DNA from 2 places in the Streptomyces sp. NPDC048057 genome. Region 1 is predicted to be linked to the other one. Evidence: riboswitches for the same ligand, from Rfam matches in the RefSeq annotation. Region 1 holds a riboswitch; the other holds the start of a gene.
What was found. A riboswitch is a leader RNA that binds a small molecule or an ion and turns the genes downstream of it on or off. The one in region 1 is predicted to bind S-adenosylmethionine.
Positions count from the first base shown of each region.

Region 2: another riboswitch for S-adenosylmethionine. It lies ahead of thrC (threonine synthase); the one in region 1 lies ahead of AB0E05_RS20180 (aminotransferase class V-fold PLP-dependent enzyme).

Region 1 is NZ_JBEZNF010000016.1:79,903-83,273, forward strand. Features, by position in the region: gene AB0E05_RS20175 (glycerate kinase) at 1-176, shown strand, start outside; gene AB0E05_RS20180 (aminotransferase class V-fold PLP-dependent enzyme) at 107-1,504, opposite strand; SAM riboswitch class IV at 1,695-1,812, opposite strand; gene trpD (anthranilate phosphoribosyltransferase) at 2,194-3,261, opposite strand.
Region 2 is NZ_JBEZNF010000008.1:87,174-90,544, reverse strand. Features, by position in the region: gene AB0E05_RS11150 (glucosyl-3-phosphoglycerate synthase) at 1-901, opposite strand, end outside; SAM riboswitch class I at 1,129-1,295, shown strand; gene thrC (threonine synthase) at 1,313-2,599, shown strand; gene AB0E05_RS11140 (MoaD/ThiS family protein) at 2,663-2,938, shown strand.

The DNA of each region.
Region 1 (3,371 bases):
CGCCCGTCTCGCTCAGCGAAGCCCTGGGCCGCGGCGGGGAGTTCCTGGCGGACGCGACCGAGCGGGCGCTGCGGATGGTCCTGCTCGGTGCGCGGCTGCCGGAGCGTCAGCCGGTCGGCGCGGCGGCCGGGCCCGCGGTCGGGTCGGGCACGCAGCGGCCGTCCTCGGTGCGGTAGCTCCACCGCGCGCCGTCGGTGACCAGCTCGCGCACGGCCCGCACGAAGCGCTCCAGGTGCTCGTCGGGCGTACCGGCGCCGAAGCTGACCCGGATCGCGTTCAGCGACCGCTCCCCCGGCTCGGCCTCGGGGGCGCCGCACTCGCCCGGCTCCTCGGGGTCGCTGCCGAGCAGGGTGCGCACCAGGGGGTGGGCGCAGAACAGGCCGTCGCGCACCCCGATGCCGTACTCGGCGGAGAGCGCGGCGGCGAAGTGGGAGCTGTTCCACCCCTCGACGACGAAGGAGATCACCCCGACCCGGGGTGCGTCGTCCCCGAACAGGGACAGCACCTTCACCTGCGGCACCTCGGCGAGGCCCGCGCGCACCCGCGCCACCAGCTCCTGCTCCCGGGCGACGAGGGAGTCGAAGCCGGCTTCGGTGAGCGCACGGCAGGCGGCGGCGATCGCGTACACGCCGATGACGTTCGGCGAACCGGCCTCGTGGCGGGCGGCGGTGGTGTGCCACTCGACGTCCACGCCGCCGTCCGCGCGCCGGGCGACCTTGCGCGACGCGCCGCCGCCGGCGAGGTAGGGCCGGGCCTCCCGCAGCCAGTCCGCGCGGCCCGCGAGCACCCCGGAGCCGAACGGGGCGTACAGCTTGTGGCCCGAGAAGGCCACGTAGTCGACGTCCAGCTCGCGCACGGACACCGGGTGGTGCGGGGCGAGTTGGGCCGCGTCCAGCACGATGCGGGCGCCGTGCGCGTGGGCCGCGGCGGCGAGCTCCTTCACCGGCCACAGCTCACCGGTCACGTTCGACGCACCCGTCACGCAGACCAGCGCGGGCCCGTACGGGTCGCGGTCGGCGAGCGCGCGCTCCAGGGTGCTGACGGCCTGCTGCGGGGTGCGCGGCGCGTTCAGGTACGTCACCCGGGCCTCCTGCCAGGGCAGCAGGGAGGCGTGGTGCTCGGTCTCGAAGACGAACACCTCGCAGTCGGCGGGGAGCACGGCCGCGAGGAGGTTGAGCGAGTCGGTGGTGGAGCGGGTGAACACCACCTGGTCGCCCTCGCGGCAGTCCAGGAACTCCGCGACGGTCTCCCGGCTGTTCTCGAAGAGGTCGGTGGAGAGCTGGGAGAGGTAGCCGGCGCCGCGGTGCACGCTGCCGTAGTACGGGGCGTACGCGGCGACGTCGTCCCACACCCGCTGGAGCGCGGGGGCGCTCGCCGCGTAGTCGAGGGCCGCGTACGCGACCTCCCCGCCGGTCACCAGCGGGACGGTCACGTCCCGGCCGAGCACGGGCAGGGCGGCACAGTCGGTGACGGTGGTGGCGGCGGCGTTCGGGCATGCGGACATGGCGGAATCTCCCGGTGGGGCACAGCGAAAGGGAATGGCTTCAGGACGGGCTCCGCGGGGCGCACGTGCGCACTGGGCGCAGTTGGCGCGGTGGCGCGGAGGGGTGATGAAGAAGGGGCTACGAGGCCCTATCGCATTCGCTTGCTCACGAGGCTGCTCCCTTGAGGACCAGGACCCCAGGGTTCACAGGGGTCCGCGCTTGCCGCGGACCTCGCTGCCCACGACCTGGTCTTCACCCGGGGCACCCCGCCACGGACGGAGGGTTGCCGGACAGCGGGCCGGGGCCGTAGTCGCTGTCACTCATGACCTGCGCAAACCGTATGCGACGCCCCGCCCCCGCGCAACCACGTCCGCATCCCGGACAGGCTGTTCGCACGCGAGTATCCGCCGCGCCCTGCGGCCGGGCAGGGGCTTTGAGGGCGCTGGCGTCTCCCACGCAACCTCCACGGCCCGCAGACGGGCGGGGGTTTTAGGGGCGCGGGGAACTGCGCGACAAGCCCAAGACAGCAGGTAGCCGCCATGCCCACCGTGGTACTACGGCGCTGATGCGGCGATTCCGAGTGCGGCTCGGTGGGGGCCGTTCGCGCAGTTCCCCGCGCCCCTGAAACCCCACGCGCCGGTGGCAAGAAGAGGCGCCCACGCCCCAGCGGGGCACACCGCACCCGCACGCCACTAGCAGGGCGCGGGCGCTACGACGCGTTCGTGGCGCGGACCCAGCGCGCGAGGGTGCGGGCCGCCGCGCCGGAGTCCACCGCTTCCGCCGCCCGCTCCATCCCCGCCGCGATCTGCTCCCGCAGCGGCGCGTCCCCCGGCTCCAGCGCCACCAGCGCCGCCGCCGCGTTCAGCAGCACCGCGTCCCGCACCGGGCCGCGCTCGCCGGAGAGCACGCGGTGCGCGACCTCCGCGTTGTACGACGCGTCAGCGCCCCGCAGCTCCGACACCGGCACCAGGTCGATGCCGACGTCCCGCGGGTCGAAGCGCTCCTCGCGGACCGCGCCGTCCCGCACGATCCACACCCGGGACGTGGACGTCGTGGTCAGCTCGTCCAGCCCGTCGTCCCCGCGGAAGACCAGCGCCGACGAGCCGCGCCGGGCGAGCACCCCCGCCATGATCGGCGCCATCCGGGCATCGGCCACCCCCGTGGCCTGCGCCTTCACCCGCGCGGGGTTCGTCAGCGGACCCAGGAAGTTGAAGATCGTCCGGATGCCCAGCTCACGGCGGGCCACCGCCACGTGCCGCAGCGCCGGGTGGAACTTGATCGCGAAGCAGAAGGTGATGCCCGCCTCGTCGGCGACCTCGGCCACCCGCTGCGGTGACAGCTCCAGGTTCACCCCGAGCTTCTCCAACACGTCGGAGGCGCCGGAGGCGCTGGACGCCGCACGGTTGCCGTGCTTGACGACCTTCGCGCCCGTCCCGGCGACCACGATCGACGCCATGGTCGAGATGTTCACCGTCTTCGCGCCGTCGCCGCCGGTGCCGACGATGTCCACGCTGGGGCCGGGCACCTCGATGAGGTTGGCGTGCTCGTACATCGTCGACACGAGACCGGAGATCTCCTCCACGGTCTCGCCCTTCGCCCGCAGCGCGACGGCGAAGCCGGCGATCTGCGCGTCCGACGCCTCGCCGCTGAGGATCCGGTCCATCGCCCAGGCCGTCGCGTCCGCACCCTGGTCGTCGTTGTTCAGCAGCGAGTTCAGCACGGCCGGCCAGGAGTGGGCCGCCACGCTGTCGCCGCCTGCCGGGGTCACAACGTTCATGGTCCGCTCCTGGGGTCCACACGACGGGGAAGGGGATGTACGAAAACGATGGCGCTACGAAGGGGAAGGTACGCCACCCAGCCTATCCAGACCCGGGAACGGCGAAGAGC
Region 2 (3,371 bases), on a different contig from region 1:
GCATCGGAGGCCGCTCCTCGGTGTCCACCGGGTGCGTCCGCGGGACGAAGCCGTCCTCGCCCCGCTCGAACTGCGTGAGCGAGGGCCGCACCAAGTGCCCGCGGGACAGCCGCAGTTGCGCGGTGCGATAGATGGCCGCCGCCATCCGGCCCAGCGCCTGCCCGTCCTGGTGGCGGTGCTTGCGCGTGCCCACGTCGACCTGCGCGAGGGCGTCCAGCCCCACCGTGTGCAGCGCGTCGACCAGCAGCCCCAGCTCCACTCCGTAACCGACGGGGAAGGGCAGCCGCTCCAGGAGCGAGCGCCGCGCCGCGTACTCGCCGCCCAGCGGCTGGACGAAGCCGGCGAGCTGCGGCCAGTGCAGATTGAGCAGCGGGCGCGCCACCAGCTCGGTGACCCGGCCGCCCTGACCTGCTGTTTCGCCGAGCGGTCGGTCGTACATCGCCTTGACGAACTGCACCTGCGGATCGGTCAGCAGCGGGCCGACGATCCCCGACACGAAGTCCGCGGAGAAGTCCCGCAGATCCGCGTCCACGAAGCAGACGACGTCACCGCGCGTGACCATCAGGGAGCGCCACAGGACCTCGCCCTTGCCCGGCAGCACGGGGATCCTCGGCAGGACCTCGTCCCGGTGGACCACCCGCGCGCCCGCCGCCGCGGCCACCTCGCCCGTACGGTCCGTGGACCCGGAGTCGACCACCACCAGCTCGTCGACGAGCGGCACGCGCTCCATCAGCTCCCGGCGGATCACCCGGACGATCTCGCCGACGGTGGCCTCCTCGTCCAGGGCCGGCAGCACCACGCTGACCGTCGTCCCCCGCTTGGCCGCGACCAGGGCGCTCAGCGGACGGTCCGCCGCCGACCAGGAACGCGTCGCCAGCCACCGCTCCACCTCATCGAGCACGTGCCCCCAACTCCTCCGTCCGTGCGGTCCGCCGTCGAACCGTCCGGCGCCCGCTGTGACCCATCTCGCGGTTCGGACGACTATCTCAACCGCCCGGACCTTCGGTTACAGTCTTGAACAACGCGGATGGCCATCGCATGTCGGGGTCCCCGCGCCGAACGGCCCCACCGTTGAACGTTTCGACCGACTCGTTCGACCTGTTCGACCCGCCGTTCACAATCGAATACCGCTCATCCAGAGGGGCAGAGGGATACGGCCCGTTGAAGCCCCGGCAACCCTCCAGCCGGTCTCCGTCGTGCAGCGCGCGCTCAAGCGCCGCAGCGTCGCGAGGCTCCCGGCTCGGGAAGGTGCCAAATCCGTCTCATGGCGAAACGCGCCATGAGGAAGATGAGGAGAAAGGGCCTCGCCTCCATGGCTGTGCAGACCGCCGCAAGCACCGTGACCACCCCCGACCTCGGCCCCGCCGCAGCGCTCTCCTGTCGTGAGTGCGGCGAACGCTTCCCGCTCGGCCCGATCTTCGCCTGTGCCGCCTGTTTCGGCCCGCTGGAGATCGCGTACGACCTGCCCGAAGGCGACCCGGAGGCGCTGCGCAAGCGCATCGAGGCCGGACCGGCCAACATCTGGCGCTATGCCCCCCTGCTGCCCGTCCCCGCCGACGTCGCCGACAAGCCGAACGTGAACCCCGGCTTCACCAAGCTCGTGCAGGCCGACCGGCTCGCCGCCGAGCTGGGCGTCACCGGCGGCCTCTACGTCAAGGACGACTCCGGCAACCCGACGCACTCCTTCAAGGACCGTGTCGTCGCCATCGCCGTCGAGGCCGCCCGCGCCTTCGGCTTCACCACCCTCTCCTGCTCCTCCACCGGCAACCTCGCCGGCGCGGTGGGCGCCGCGGCGGCCCGCGCCGGACTGCGCTCCTGCGTCTTCATCCCGTACGACCTGGAGCAGGGCAAGGTCGTCATGGCCGCGGTCTACGGCGGCGAGCTGGTCGGCATCGAGGGCACCTACGACGACGTGAACCGCTTCTGCTCCGAGCTGATCGGCGACCCGATCGGCGAGGGCTGGGGCTTCGTGAACGTCAACCTGCGCCCTTACTACGCCGAGGGCTCCAAGACCCTCGCGTACGAGATCTGCGAGCAGCTCGGCTGGCGCATCCCGGACCAGATCGTCGTCCCCGTCGCCTCCGGCTCCCAGCTCACCAAGATCGACAAGGGGCTCCAGGAGCTGATCAAGCTGGGCCTGGTCGAGGACCGCCCGTACCGGATCATCGCCGCGCAGGCCGAGGGCTGCTCCCCGGTCTCCGCCGCCTTCAAGGCGGGCCACGACGTGGTGCGGCCGGTCAAGCCCGACACCATCGTGAAGTCGCTCGCCATCGGCAACCCGGCCGACGGGCCGTACGTCCTGGACATCGCCCGCCGCACCGGGGGCGTGGTCGAGGACGTCACCGACGAACAGGTCGTCGAGGCGATCAAGCTGCTCGCCCGCACGGAGGGGATCTTCGCGGAGACCGCGGGCGGCGTGACGGTCGGCGTCACCAAGAAGCTGCTGGAGGCCGGCGTGCTCGACCCGTCGCTCACCACCGTCGTGCTCAACACCGGCGACGGCCTCAAGACGCTGGACGCGGTCGCGGAGACCACCGGCCCGTCGGCGACGATCCGGCCGAGCCTGGAGGCCTTCCGCGCCGCCGGCCTGGCCGGCTGACCGCAGGTCCCGGCAGCCCCTCCGCACCCCGTTCGCCCCGTACCGGCCCCGAAAGAGGCACCCATGAGCGTCAACGTCCGCATCCCGACCATCCTGCGCACCTACACCGGCGGTCAGGCCGAGGTGCCCGCCGAGGGCGCGACCCTCGCCGAGGTCATCGCCGACCTGGAGAAGAACCACACGGGGATCGCCGCCCGCGTCCTGGACGACCAGGGCAAGCTGCGCCGCTTCGTCAACGTGTACGTCAACGACGACGACGTCCGCTTCGAGCAGGGCCTGGAGACCGCCACGCCGGACGGCGCCGGCATCTCGATCATCCCCGCGGTCGCCGGCGGCTGAGACCCGGACCGCCGTCTCCCCGCCCGCGCGGGCGCTCGGCATCACCCAGAGTCAGCCGCATCACCCAGAGTCAGCCGCATCACCCTGAGTCAGCGCAATTGCCCCCTCCGTGAGACATCCGGAGGGGGCAATTCTGCATGGTTGAGCACGCTACAGTTGGGGAACGCCCCTTCGCCGACCGTGCTCGCCCAGGTATCGAATTGCGCCCGGGCTCGATAAGAAGCAGCCAATGTGTGGCGTACTTGTGTCGCTTAAGTTCCCTTTGTCCGGCCTGGTTTGCCCCGGAATTGCGGTAATCCCACCTAATTACCCGATCGTAGGTTCCAGGAATTCTCGTCCGATTGACCTGTTGCAGAGGGCAGTTGGGCAGATACATTCAGCCGCGGTCGACGCGTTCCGGCGCACTCCAGTGAGCGGGTAGGGGTCTGACCCG